Regions from separate parts of the Agarivorans sp. 2_MG-2023 genome, predicted to be linked through region 1. Evidence: predicted binding sites of a transcription regulator. Region 1 holds the regulator's gene; the other holds the start of a gene.
What was found. Region 1 encodes sigma-54, which starts transcription at its own class of promoters, with help from an activator protein. Its sites were predicted from a motif close to GTTGGCACGNNNNTNGNNT; they were not measured.

Region 1 (7,446 bases):
GTTAAGCCAATTAAAACAGGCTGTAGAGTTTGCCATTCAAGAAGCCAAACAACTAGGAGCCGACGAATCGGAAGTGTCGATTTCTAAGCAAACCGGAATTTGCGTGGCTACTCGTGATCAAGAAGTGGAAACGCTGGAGTTTAATCACGATGGTGCCTTGGGGATCGCGGTTTATACGGCTAACTGTAAGGGCAGTGCTTCAACCTCAGATTTAAGCCCAGAAGCGATTAAGAATGCAGTGAAAGCGGCTTACGATATTTCTAAATTCACTTCGGCAGATAAAGCTGCCGGAATCGCCGACAAAGAGCTACTCGCCACTGATATTCCTGATTTAGATTTATTCCACCCACACCCACTAGAGCCTGACCGTTTTATTGAGCTTGCCAAAAAGTGTGAGGGATTAGCGTTGGCTAACCCTAAAATAAAAGCCAGTGATGGGGCGAACATTAATAGTCACTACGGGGTTAAAGTATTTGGGAATAGCCACGGCTTTGTTGGCGGTTACCCGACCAGTCGTCATAGTATTAGTTGTATGTTGATCGCCGGTGAAAAAGATATGCAACGTGATTACGCCTACAGCGTAGCGCGTGACTTCTCTGACCTCGACAGTATTGAAGAGATTGCTGCTCAAGCGACCAGTAAAACCCTAGGGCGTTTAGGTAGTCGCAAAATTTCTACTTGTGAAGTGCCGGTAGTATTTGACCAAGAAGTGGCGGGTAGCTTGTTTGGCCATTTAATTGGAGCGATTAGTGGCGGTAATTTATATCGTCGTTCGTCATTTTTACTCGATAGTTTGGGTAAAAAATTGTTCCCGAGTTGGTTGTCTATTTACGAAGACCCATTTGTTAAAAAGGGCTTATCCAGTACGCCTTTTGACAGCGAAGGTGTAGCACCTAAAGCTAAACACATTATTGCCGATGGTGTTTTGGAGTCTTATTTATTAACGACTTATGCGGGCCGTAAGTTGGGGATGCAAAGTACAGGGCATGCGGGCGGTATTCATAACTGGCTTGTGAAAAACAGCGGTGTAAATAGGGCTGAGCTGTTAAAGCAAATGGGGACAGGCTTATTGGTAACCGAAATGATGGGCCAAGGGGTAAATACGGTAACTGGAGACTACTCTCGCGGCGCTGCTGGATACTGGGTAGAAAACGGTGAAATTGCTTTTCCAGTACATGAAATCACCGTGGCCAGTACTTTGCCTGAAATGTTTGCGAATGTTGTCGCTATTGCTGATGACTTCGATAAAGAGAGTGCTATTCAAACGGGCTCGATATTGATTTCTTCAATGAAGATTGCAGGTAGCTAAAGACAGTTGGATTGGGCTAGAGCGACAAAGAAGCTGAATTGCTTGCTCTAGCTCTGTTCTCGTTTCTGGCCTCTAGCTTTGTTTAAGCCAGTATTAAGGTGGCCATTCCTAAGAAAGAGAATAAGCCCATTACATCTGTAATGGTGGTTAAAGCCATACCGCCAGCTAATGCTGGGTCGATGTTAAATTTCTTCATTAGCAGAGGAATAGTGACGCCAGCAAGCCCGGCTAATGACATATTTACAAACATCGCGCCTGCAATGATCACTCCCAGTGTCCAATCCCCTTTCCAAAAGGTTACTACTAGCGCAATCACCGTGGCCCAAATCATACCGTTAAGCATGCCAATAGCCGCTTCTTTGCCGATGAGCCAGCGTGAGTTACCTTCCCCAATATGCCCCACAGCTAAGCCACGGATTACCAAGGCAAGTGTTTGATTACCGGCAATGCCTCCCATACTAGGGACAATCGTCATTAAAATCGCCAAGGTGGCTAATTGTTCCAAGGTAGACTCAAACATGTTACTGATAGAGGCTGCGATTAACGCTGCACACAAGTTTATTGCTAGCCAAAAGGTTCTACGTTGAGTACTTTTTATTACTGGCGCAAAGGTATCTTCGTCATCATCCATGCCTGCCATACCCATCATACTGTGCTCGGCATTTTCACGAATAATATCAACCACATCATCAATGGTTACTCGACCCAATAAGTGACCTTGTTCATCGACGACAGGGGCGGATATCCAGTCGTGGCGCTCAAATAATGCAGCTACATCATCTTCATCCATCGCTACCGGAATGGTCTCTGCTTTACTGTCCATTACATCGCGTACGTTAACATTGGGGTTAACGGTAAGCAGGGTGGATAAGGGGATATCACCGAGTAGTGAATCATCCTCGTCCACCACATACAGGGCGTCTGTGGCTTCGGGTAATTCACCGCGCACCCGTAAGTAGCGTAATACCACATCAATGGTGACGTCGGCACGAATGGTGATGGTATCAGTGTTCATGATACTGCCGGCAGTATCTTCAGGGTAGGCTAAGGCGGCTTCTACGCGATGGCGATCTTGCCCGTCCATCTGTTCTAATACTTCTTGATAAACACTATCAGGCAGGCTACGCAGCACGTACGCGATGTCGTCGGTATCCATGCCTTCTGTGGCTGCGGCAAGCGTCTCAGGCGCCATTAATTGCAGCACGCCTTCCATTACGTCTTCGTTAAGTTCTTCGAGAATTTCGCCGTGTTGTTCAGGATCGGTGAGTTGCCATAACACTTTCCGCCCTGCTGGGGGGCTAGATTCTAGCAGTAAGGCTACGTCACAGGCCGGCATTTGATGAAGCATGCGCCTAACATGCACAAACATACCGCTGTCTAGAGCTTGGTTAAGCTCCTGTAAACGTTTGTGCTGATTAGGGTTTAACTCCATCTCTTCCGGCATAAGCATTCCCTATTATTGTTTGTTTAAGCGGCGCTTGCTAAGTGTAGCGTGTGTTTATTGCGCTTTGGTTTATTCTTCGTCGAAATTCGCTTCTATTAACGCTTGAACGGCATCTAAAGCGGCAGTGGCATCGTCCCCTTCGGAAATAATGGTTAAGGTATTTCCTTGAGCGCTGGCTAACACCAACAAGCCCATTACACTGGCGGCAGAGGCGGTTTTCTCGCCATCGATAATGGTTAGTTCAGCATCAAATTTCTGGGCCAGCTCTACCAGTTTTGTCGCTGGGCGAGCATGCAGCCCCAGCTTGTTTTTAACGATAACTTGTCTAGTGAGCTTCAAGACGGTGTTCCAAAGTGCGATGGCGACGTTGTACTTTACGCTGGGCACTAAAGTGTTCAGCTAATTTTTCTGCTACATAAACACTGCGGTGTTGGCCACCAGTGCAACCAATGGCAATGGTTAGGTAAGCGCGGTTATTGGCTTCCAAATGCGGTAACCAAGATTGTAGTAAATCACGAATTTGCTCAATGTATTGATTGACCAAAGCTTGTGCAGATAAATACTCTTGAACAGGTTTATCTAAGCCTGTCAGTGGCCGCAACTCTTCTTGCCAATGAGGGTTAGGCAGAAATCTAGCATCAAACATATAGTCAGCATCATTAGGCACGCCGTTTTTAAAGCCAAATGATTCAAACACTAAAATTAACTGTTGTTGCTGATCGCCAGTTACTCTAGAGCGAATTAAGCCACTTAGCTCATGCACTGATAAGCGTGAAGTATCGATGCGTAAATCAGCATTTCGAGATAACGGTGCCAGCAGCTCGGTTTCCGATTCAATCGCTTCCGCCAGAGACAAATTAGTTTGACTCAGCGGGTGAACTCGCCGAGTTTCGCTGTAACGGCGGATCAACGCTTCGTCTTTGGCATCTAAAAAAATGCTTAATAGATTCACATCAGGGCCGGCGTTGCGAATAATTTGGCCTATCGGTGAAGGTTCGTCTGGGAGGTTTCGAATATCGATACTTATTGCTACTTTAGAGTAAGTATTTTTTAAGTTATCGATAAGAGATTGCCATAACACAACCGGGAGGTTGTCTACGCAATAGTAGCCCAGATCTTCTAGTACTCTTAAGGCGACGGTTTTTCCTGAACCTGAACGCCCACTCACGATAATGAGTTCCATGACTATCCCTAACGGTGATTAGAGTATTAGGCTACCATGATGTCGTATAATTCGTCATCACTTTGTGCACAACGAAGTTGTTTACATACTTGCTTATCGTTAAGTTTTTCAGCTACTTGAGATAAGGTGTTGAGGTGTTGTTTACACTGATCTTCTGGTACCAGTAAGGCAAAAACCAAATCAACAGGTTTATTGTCAATGGCGTCAAAAGCAATTGGGGGATCACAACGTAAAAAAACAGCGGTTGTTTGATGCTGTTTATCAATGCGGCCATGAGGTATTGCCACGCCTTGCCCGATACCGGTGCTGCCCATTTTTTCTCTATTCAACAAACTCTCAAATATACATTGAGCTGTCGTATCTAGTTGGCCAGCGGCTAGTTCACTAATAATTTCTAAGGCGCGTTTTTTTGAAGAGCATTGGACTGCACTTTGAGTGCAATCCAAGCTTAGTACTTTATCTATTTGCATGGAGGTGACTAATGTTTGTTAAGTTTTTCTTTATGTTTGATAACTTGGCGGTCAAGTTTGTCGATGAGACCATCAATGGCGGCGTACATATCTGAATGTTCAGCGGTAGCGAATAATTCACCGCCATTTAAATGTAAGGTGGCTTCTGCGATTTGATTGAGCTTCTCGACGTTGAGGATGACATGAACATTGTTTATCTGGTCAAATCGTCGAGTGAGCTTGGCAAACTTGTTATGGACATATTCTTTTAAAGACTCAGTAATATCAACGTGGTGTCCGGTAAGATTAATTTGCATAAATATAGTCCCCTTGATTGGCCTTAAAGTAGGCTCTTACGTTGGTTAGAAGGTGGTATCGCTAAAGACTCACGATATTTTGCAATCGTACGTCTTGCCACCTTGATCCCCTGATCTGCCAAAATATCAGCAATCTTACTATCGCTGAGAGGTTTACTGGTATTTTCGGCAGCAACCAGTTTCTTAATTAATGCACGAATAGCGGTAGATGAACATTCACCGCCGCCATCGGTAGCCACATGGCTAGAGAAGAAATATTTAAGTTCGAAAATGCCGCGAGGTGTATGCATGAATTTTTGAGTTGTTACTCGAGAAATCGTTGATTCGTGCATTTCTACTGCTTCGGCCACATCGTTCAGCACCATTGGCTTCATTGCTTCTTCACCGTATTCGAAGAAGGCTTGTTGGTGGTGAACGATACAGTTAGAGACTTTGAGTAAGGTTTCGTTGCGGCTTTCAATGCTCTTAATAAACCACTTGGCTTCTTGTAAGTGGCTACGGATAAACTGAGTATCGGTAGCATTAGACGTTTTACTTAAGGATGCATAGTGAGAGTTTACTCTTAGCTTCGGCATCGCATCGGGGTTTAGCTCTACCACCCAGCGACCTTGGCGCTTCACTACGGAAACATCGGGGATAACGTATTGGGCTTGGTTTGGCTCAACAGCGTTACCCGGGCGTGGTTCTAAGGTGTGAATTAAACGCATCACTTCGCGTAGCTGGTCTTCTTTTAACTTGGTCTTTCGAGCCAATAAGCGAAAATCTCGATTGGCTAATACATCGATATGGTTAGACACCACATCTTTGGCTTCATTTAGCCATGGTGTTTCTGGGGAAAAACGACTTAATTGAATTAACAAGCATTCTTGTAGCGAGCGCGCGGCAATGCCTACGGGGTCGAAATGCTGAATCCGTTTTAGTACTGCTTCAATTTCGTCAAGCTCTACATCTAAGTCGTTATTGTCACTAGAATTGAGGCCATCTAATAATTGTTCACAATCCTGTGTGAGGTAACCTGATTCATCTACTGCATCAATAATGGCTAAAGCAATGGCTTGGTCTACTTCGCTGAAAGGAGTAAGGCGCATTTGCCACAGCATGTGATCTTGTAAGGAATCAACGGTTTCACCTTGGAATAACATATCGTTGTCGTCACCACCGCCACTGCCGCTCGATGAGCTAGCTGGCGCGGAACTGGCGCTATAAATATCGTCCCAAGTGGAGTCTACGGGTAGGTCATCAGAAACAGTTTCTTGGTTAATGGCATCGCCAGCTTCCATTTGGCTGCTGTCTACGTCGGCGCTAGATTCGGCTTCTGTAGATTTTTCATTGGCTGACTTAGCGTCTGTTGCGTCACTATCATTCGAATGTGACTCATCCGCCTCAAGCAGAGGGTTACTTTCCAGAGCCTCTTGAATTTCTTGCTGTAAATCCAGGGTTGAAAGCTGGAGTAAGCGTATGGCCTGTTGTAACTGGGGGGTCATGGTTAACTGCTGACCAAGACGCAACTGCAAAGATGCTTTCATTAACTACCGCTATCCCTTCTTTTTATATTATTTTCTAAGCTGCACTTTAACTATAGCTTGAATTGTTCACCGAGATAAACTCGTTTCACGTGCTCGTTTTCAAGTATTTCTTGTGGCTTACCTGAGGCTATCAATTCACCCTGACTAACGATATAGGCATGCTCACAAACATCGAGAGTTTCCCTTACATTGTGGTCGGTAATTAATACACCTAGACCGCGATCACGCAGGTGTTCAATGATTTTTTTAATATCAATAACGGAAATAGGATCTACCCCAGCGAAGGGTTCGTCAAGCAAAATAAACTTAGGGGCTGCGGCTAAGGCGCGGGCAATTTCTACCCGGCGACGCTCTCCGCCTGATAGGCTCATACCGAGATTTTTGCGAATATGGCCAATATGAAACTCTTCTAGCAAATCGTCCAGTGCGCCAATTTGCTGCTCTTTGTCCAAATCCTTACGGGTTTCTAATACTGCTAGAATATTTTTTTCTACCGATAAACGGCGAAAGATAGAGGCTTCTTGGGGAAGATAACCAATGCCTTTTCGTGCTCGAGTATGCATAGCGGTGCTAGACAGATCATCGTCATCGATAAGTATTCGGCCTTGGTCTCGTGGCACTAGACCAACCACCATGTAGAAGGTAGTGGTTTTACCGGCGCCGTTTGGCCCTAGTAAACCAACAATTTTCCCGGTTTCTACATTTAAACTGACGTTCTTTACTACCTTGCGACCTTTGTAGCTTTTGGCAAGGTTCTCAGCGATTAAGGTACTCATGATTACTCATTGTCCTCGGGGGAGAGTTCTTCTAATTGCTGAGGCAGGAAAATAGTGGTCACACGATTATTTTCATCGCCTTGAGCAACCATCTCTTGTTTATTAATGCTGTATTTAATCATTTGGCCTTTTACTAAGCTCTCTTCTTGCTTGAGCTGAGCATTGTTAGTTAAGGTGAGGGTCTGCGTTTTTAAATCGTAACGCACCTCGTTGGCCTCTGCTTCAATTGGCTTGCCGCTGTCTAGTAGTTGGTAAAAAGTTGCCGGTTCGCCTTTGGCGATCATCACCTCGCTGCCTTTTTCTTCACTACCTATTACGCTGAGTTCTTCGGCGTGCATTTTTATTGAACCTTGAGTCACCACTACATTATTGTAGAAAGTGACGCGGTTTTCTTTGATGTTGACCTGCTGGCGGTCGGCATCAACAATAATTTGTTTGTTGA
Region 2 (7,446 bases), on a different contig from region 1:
CTGCCTTAATTAACGTGATGTTCAAGTCAGACAGGTACTTCCATTCTTGGTTGTAAATGTTTTTAAAATTATCATGGTATTCTTCGAAGAAATTAGATTTTTTATAATTTTGCTCAATTGTTTTCCAGTGTTTTTTACTCCATATTTTATTGTTTATTTCAATTGAATTTATTTCTTGCGACAAATTTTTATGTTTAACAGGAACGGTCAACCACTGCACTCCGCTATTTGTTAATATTTTATTTCTATTTCTCCAGTCGTTTTTAGTGTATTGAACTGTATCGTATACTACAAAGATATCTGATTGAGAAATTATTTCGAAGTAACCACGCCAAGGAATATAGTTTGATTGTAATATAGATATTTTTTTCATATTAATATCCCGGTTGATTTGTGAGTGTCAACTTTTATTCCTGGCACCCCAATGTATTTGGTAAATGGCTGCGTTGGTTTGGTTATTAGAGCGCCTGCACCTATTAATGTTTCATTTTCGATGTTTATATTTTGAATGATTGTCGAGTTAAAGCCAACAAAGCAATTATTCCCCATATGTGTTTTTCCGCCTAGTACAGATCTAGCGGCTATGAAATTGTGATTCCCTATCATGCTGTTATGACATACAGTTGTTCCAGACCAAAATATATTGTTATCACCAATTTCGCAGAATGGTTCTATAATTGCTCCTGGGAAAATTATATTATTTTCTCCAAGTTTTGATGACGGATCAATAATCGATTTAGCACTTAAATAGTTTATCATAGAATAGCCAGCCTTCTTTATTTCTTCAAACAGTATTACTCGGTTTCGCATGTTTCTATAGCCGATGGCTAGTAATACTTTAGTACTTGAAGAAGGGCATGAGGTAGATAATTCTTTAAATGGTATTAAGGGTTTATTATATATAACCTCTTGGTTGCAGTAATTGGAGTCCGCAGTGTAAGCTATAATGTTGTACTTTTTTTGTGTTTTCATGTAATTGGTTATCAAAAGGGCTAAGTCACCAATTCCATAGATTACAATATCCATATCGATTTAGTCCCTATCCTTGGTTAGGTTTATAGAGTCGTAACTCTTCAGGGAGATAAAATTCCTCTAGAGATGTTGGAACTCGTACATTCATACCTAAAAACTGCTTCCCTATATCGCCGAGCTGACCTATTAATTCTTCTGGAACGAGTCGAGGGTAGTCAAATCGTTGTCTCATATACGAACGACAAAAATTGATGGTTAAAGCATAGCGGCCTTGGGCAGTATTATTTTCTCCCGCCGCATGAGCAAGTCGTGCGTTGAATATTATCATATCGCCTTTCTTGCATGTCACTTGTTTGGCATGTCTATAGAAATAATCATCATCAGGTAGAGATTCAATTAAATGCGAGCCAGGAAGATAGAATGTACCTCCGTTTTCTATTGTAAAGTCATCTAATGGAAAAATAACACCTAAGTTACTAATATGGTTTTTAATAAATCTTGGACAATCTACATGCACTCTGCTTCCATAGTTTTTACTTTTTGGGGGGAGTGTTGAAGACTGATACGCATAAACGATACTAGTTTTATCTAATAAAATTGACACATATTTATACAGTGAAGGATGATCGAGCAGTGTTAGTAGACTTTCTCCATGTAACATACAATTATGAATCATGCCTCTATCAAAACGATCTCCATTTTTCTCTAAGTCAAACTTTGTGGCAGAACTCAACTCACTCTTTAAATTTTCAGTGAGTTCATTTGACAAAACAGCTGGGATAACGATTATTCCATCATTATTGAATTTTTCCGTAATATCCATTTATCTTCCTATTTTATAAGTACAATTTTTAAATATTTATATAGTGAAGATGATAATGGGAGAATAGACTTTAGGTACTGGTCGATTTCATCAGCTAGTGTGGGAGAGTGATCATGAATGATAGAGCCTTGGTCGACATACCATTCATATTCTATATAGCACTCGCTAAATCCAATTTTCCTAGCGGTTTGTCGTATTTCTTCTTCTGAGAATCCTTTCTGGAACGATTTTATTGGTTCAGCAGCAGCCATGGTTTCAGGATCTATACCATATTTATCTTGATAGTATGCTCCATTATGTAACCCTGCTTGGATTTCTCTCGTTATAATTTTGTTGTTTTGTTGGGTGCTAGATTCAGTGTGTTCTAACGCGTTTATAAAACTCCTATTCGGATTCAAGTCTGAATAAAACACACCTCCTTTACATAGCACTCTAAATACTTCCTTTAGAAAGGTTTCATAGCTGCTTAGGTGGTCCATGAATGAGTAGGCTGTTGCAAAATGAAACTCGTCATTTGGATAAGGCGTGTGTTCAGCGATACTATTAGTTAATGTTATATTACCGCTTGTAGTGTCGATCTCATCCATCATCTCTTGTGTTATATCAACCCCATGAACTTCATCGAATAAATTTTTCGTTAGATTGATGATAAAGCCGGTACCGCATCCAAAATCTATTAGCTTTTTATTTCCAATAGCTTTCTCCATTAGGGATATAATTGTTCTTTTTACTTTATCTTGGTTTTCTTGTCGGAAATGAGGACTATTTTGATAATCTCCATTTTTCAAAAGCAGTGAGTGAACTTTCCTATTAGATTCGAGGGTTTTATTATTAGTTTCCATTGGCATGACTTACCTTTGATATCTTCGTTGTGCTTCAGCTTAGCAAACTCCGCTTGGTCAAGTGTAGATTGCGTGATTTTTATTTATAGATTGTCAGCCGGTCGAGAGCTGCTAACTCAAGATAGGCTGCTTGGTTGTGTTTAAATTAGTCAAGATTTATGCCATTTATGAAAGTGTCTTACTTGGAATTTTACTTTAATTGGGTTCTAGTTTGCTAAGCGTAAAATGGGTGGCTGTGCAGTCCTTGTTTGAATAATTTTGGGCCTTTACGTCACATGTAAATAGGATACGTTAAGGATCCAATGTTACGTTGCGTCATATTTTTGTCGGTTTTCCCGCTTATTGCTTGCGATTTTTTGACGCCCGTTTACAATTAATTTTATAGGGTAACTAACTATAAGTATGTCGCAAGGTAGCTTATTTTTGCAGGGGATAGGGATGCAAGCATCCAAAAGTGTTTTAGTTTTTGAAAACGACGCAGAGAGAGCTAAGCAACTTGAAACGGTACTGGGGTTTATTGGGCAACAGTTTAGCGTTTGTGATAACGAAAATTTTGCTACTGAAGTATCAAACACTAGCCGCGTAGTACTCATTAGTAAGCAAATTGCCGATGTTGGTAGTTTGATTGCTAAGTATCCACTTTGTCCTTTTTTAAGTGTAGGAGAGGGGCATACCGTTGAGCCTTTACCTAATCTTATTGGCCATTTAGATTTACCGTTTAGTTATGAGCAGCTAACTCAGTTATTACACCACTGCGATGCTTACCTTACTCATCTTCCTGGCAAGATTGCTCCAGCAAAGAGTGAACGTTTAAGACAAAACTTGATAGGCAAGGGCATTGCTATTCAAGAGGTTCGTCATTTAATCGAGCAAGTAGCTGTTAAAGAAGCCAATGTACTGATTTTGGGTGAGTCAGGCACAGGTAAAGAGGTCGTTGCAAAAGCAATTCATGACCATTCCACAAGAAACGGCGGGCCTTTTGTTCCAATTAACTGTGGTGCTATTCCTCCAGACTTACTTGAAAGCGAATTGTTTGGCCATGAAAAGGGCGCTTTTACCGGCGCGTTTGCTATGCGCAAAGGGCGTTTTGAGTTAGCTGAAGGCGGCACGTTGTTCTTAGATGAAATTGGCGATATGCCAATGCCGATGCAAGTTAAGTTGCTTCGCGTATTGCAAGAGCGCCAATTTGAGCGTGTAGGGGGGAGCAAAGCAATTAACGCCAATGTGCGAGTTGTGGCAGCTACTCACCGACAGCTAGAGAGAATGATAGAGCAAGAGAAGTTTCGTGAAGATTTATACTATCGACTAAATGTATTCCCTATTGAGATGCCATCGTTGCGAGAGCGCCAAGATGACATTCCTTTATTGCTGCAAGAGTTAGTTAATCGCCATGAGGAAGAGCATTCGGCTGTGGTTCGCTTTACGCAGCGCGCTGTTGAATCACTAATGCAGCACCAATGGCCAGGTAATGTTCGCGAACTATCTAACCTAGTTGAGCGTTTACTTATCTTGCATCCCGACCAAATTGTTGATGTACATGATTTACCGCCTAAATATAGGCACATAGATGCAGAAGCATTTGAACCCAACTACAGTCCCGAATTAGCGGAACGTGATGCTTTACTGGCGATTTTTAATGATGAAGATGCGTCAGTTTTTTCAGATCCAAGCCCAGAAGCCCTGTTCCCAGAGGGCGAACCAGAAGAATCTCTTGATGATGGTTGGGGTGGTGCTCAGCAACTTCCCGACGAAGGGGTTAACTTAAAAGAGCTACTGGCAGAGCTAGAAGTTGATTTGATTCGTCAAGCACTCGAACAACAAGATGGTGTTGTAGCTAGAGCTGCTGAGCAACTGGGTATGCGCAGAACGACGTTAGTAGAAAAAATGCGCAAGTATGGGTTGAACAAAGATAGCTGAATCTAGAGTCTCGAACTTAGTTTGTTTAAGGCCATGAAATACATGGCCTTTTTTATGGCATGAAAATTGATTAAGTAAGCACTGTTAACGGTTTTATGACGCGGAGCTTTATTCATGCCTTCAGTGCTTTTACAACAACAGCCTACCAGCTTATCGGAGCATAACCTTGCTCAGATATTTGATGTTATGCCTTCAGGTTTAGTACTACTCGATAATAAAGGTTATGTCGCGCGCGCCAACCCTATTGCTAAAAATTTACTGGGTAAGGACATTGAGCAGCAACGTTGGTTAGACGCGGTGCCTCGTTTATTCTCTCCTAAAGCTGATGACGGCCATGAGCTTTCGTTAGTTGATGGTAGGCGAGTAAAACTGAGTTTATCGCCTTTACAAGATACCCAAGGCCAGCTAATCGTTCTTACCGATATGACGCATACTCGTCAACTTCAAGCAAATGTTGCCAAACTACAGCGTATGTCTGCGCTAGGGAACATGGTGGCGTCGTTGGCGCATCAAATTAGAACCCCTTTGTCTGCTGCGATGTTGTACGGCTCTAACCTGTCGAATAAAACTTTGTCAGAGAATGCGCGAGACAGCTTTCAAACCAAGATGATGGCAAGGCTTGAAGATTTAGAAACTCAAGTAAACGATATGTTGTTGTTCGCCAAAAGTGGCGAACAAATGGTGGTTAACTATGTGCCGGTTGGTCAATTGATTGAGCAACTTAAAGCCGCAACAGATGCTTGTGTTCGTCAACACAATGTAGAGCTGCGTTTGTCGGTTGTAAATCCAAATACCGAGCTGTTGGTAAATGCTAACGCTTTAGTATCAGCGCTGTCGAACTTAGTTGAAAATGCTGCTCAACTAAGTGGTAGTGATCAACTTATATCCGTTTCAGTCACTAGCTCTGAGAGCGAAGTTGTGATTGAGGTTGAAGATCAAGCAGGCGGAATAGACAAAGCGCAACAACATAAAGTATTCGAACCTTTTTATACCACTAAACAGAATGGAACAGGTTTAGGGCTAGCGGTGGTCAAATCAGTGGTGAGTGCTCACCAAGGTTCCATCGAACTCACTGGCACTGAACTTGGTAGCCGCTTTGTTGTGACATTACCGTTGCCGGAAGTGCAGCACCAAGACCTTGCTGTAGGAGGGCATTAAGATGAGCCAATCAACGATTTTAATTGTAGAAGACGATGCCGGATTAAGAGAGGCATTAGTCGACACCTTGTCTTTAGCTGGTTACTTATGCGAACAAGCTGATAGTGCTGAAGCAGCGTTATTAAGCCTTAATGATCTGCAAGTAGATTTGGTGGTTAGCGATGTGCAAATGAGCGGAATGGATGGCTTAAGTTTGCTTAAAAATATTAAGCAAAAATGGCCCCAAACCCCCGTATTGTTAATGACAGCCTACGCAAAAATAGACGATGCAGTGTCTGCGATGCGAGATGGTGCAATTGATTATCTGTCTAAACCATTTTCTCCTGAAGTTCTGCTCAATCAAGTAGGGCGCTATGCACCTTCGATCAAAGTAGAAAAGCGTGAGCCCATATATGGAGACCCTTCTACGGAGGCGCTGCTAAAACTAAGCCAAAAAGTTGCAGCTTCAGAAGCTTCCGTTCTAATAAGTGGGCCTAGTGGTGCCGGCAAAGAAGTATTATCTCGCTATATCCATGATTGCTCCCCGCGAAGCGAGCAAGCATTCATTGCGATTAACTGTGCGGCAATACCCGAGAATATGCTTGAGGCTACGTTATTTGGTTATGAAAAGGGCGCCTTTACCGGCGCTATTAAGGCGTGTCCGGGTAAGTTTGAACAAGCGCAGAGCGGTACCATATTACTTGATGAAATTAGCGAAATGGATTTAGGTTTACAGGCTAAACTTTTGCGAGTGCTACAAGAGAAAGAAGTAGAGCGCTTAGGTAGTCGGAAAATGATTCAATTGGATGTTCGAGTTATTGCTACTAGTAACCGAGACATGCGTGAAATTGTTCGCCAAGGCTTATTTAGAGAAGATCTGTATTATCGCTTAAACGTTTTTCCTTTAGCGTGGCAACCGCTCAATCAACGTAAGGGCGATATCCTTCCATTAGCTAATCACTTACTTAACCGCCACAGCACCAAATCTCACGAACTTAGTTTAAGTGCACAGCATAAGTTGATGAACCATGCGTGGCCGGGTAATGTGCGTGAATTAGATAATGTGATGCAACGAGCGCTGATTTTGGCAAATGTGTCTACAATCGATAGCGACTGTTTAGTGATAGAAAATCAATTAGAGCCGCTAAGTGTTGCGCCTATTTTGGAAGAGCAAAGTTTAACTCCCGAACCTCTTGGCAATGAACTTCGCCAACAAGAGCAGCAGATCATTTTAGAAACACTCAAAGCCTGTCACGGAAAACGTAAAGATGTTGCCGAAAAACTGGGTATAAGTCCACGCACTTTACGTTACAAACTAGCGCGTATAAAAGACTCAGGAGTGCAGCTTCCAGCTTGATACTTAGCAGCAGACAAGGGTGATATAAAGCAGTATGTCAGTACGATATACTGCTTTTTTGTTCAAAAATGCGATAAGCGTTCGCTGTATTTTGTTTTTTATTAATAATTTAATGAGGCGAAACGCAGCCTATTCACGTATAATGCGGCCGAATTTTTAGTTCTCATATATGGCTAGATGAGAACTTGCATTATGCTTTTGGACATTATGGAGGACTCATGACTCAACACGTTCCAGTGGTAACCATCGACGGGCCAAGTGGCGCAGGTAAAGGTACGTTGTGCCAAAAACTTGCCCAGCATTACAATTGGCAACTTCTCGATAGTGGGGCGATCTATAGAGTCTTGGCCTTAGCAGCAATTCACCATGAAGTCGCACTAGACAATGAAGATGCGTTA

Region 2: a site for sigma-54 is predicted at 4,608-4,626, ahead of Q4549_RS08455 (PAS domain-containing sensor histidine kinase). Genes of this name have one in related genera too.

Annotation. Positions count from the first base shown of each region.
Region 1 covers NZ_JAUORQ010000011.1:41,517-48,962, forward strand. The annotation lists gene pmbA (metalloprotease PmbA) at 1-1,309, shown strand, start outside; gene mgtE (magnesium transporter) at 1,392-2,753, opposite strand; gene Q4549_RS16240 (HPr family phosphocarrier protein) at 2,823-3,113, opposite strand; gene rapZ (RNase adapter RapZ) at 3,079-3,936, opposite strand; gene ptsN (PTS IIA-like nitrogen regulatory protein PtsN) at 3,963-4,406, opposite strand; gene hpf (ribosome hibernation promoting factor) at 4,415-4,702, opposite strand; gene Q4549_RS16260 (RNA polymerase factor sigma-54) at 4,726-6,228, opposite strand; gene lptB (LPS export ABC transporter ATP-binding protein) at 6,279-7,004, opposite strand; gene lptA (lipopolysaccharide transport periplasmic protein LptA) at 7,007-7,446, opposite strand, start outside.
Region 2 covers NZ_JAUORQ010000004.1:310,751-318,196, reverse strand. The annotation lists gene Q4549_RS08480 (WbqC family protein) at 1-373, opposite strand, end outside; gene Q4549_RS08475 (acetyltransferase) at 370-1,026, opposite strand; gene Q4549_RS08470 (phytanoyl-CoA dioxygenase family protein) at 1,040-1,795, opposite strand; gene Q4549_RS08465 (class I SAM-dependent methyltransferase) at 1,804-2,637, opposite strand; gene Q4549_RS08460 (sigma-54 dependent transcriptional regulator) at 3,076-4,554, shown strand; gene Q4549_RS08455 (PAS domain-containing sensor histidine kinase) at 4,669-5,712, shown strand; gene Q4549_RS08450 (sigma-54 dependent transcriptional regulator) at 5,714-7,048, shown strand; gene cmk ((d)CMP kinase) at 7,267-7,446, shown strand, end outside.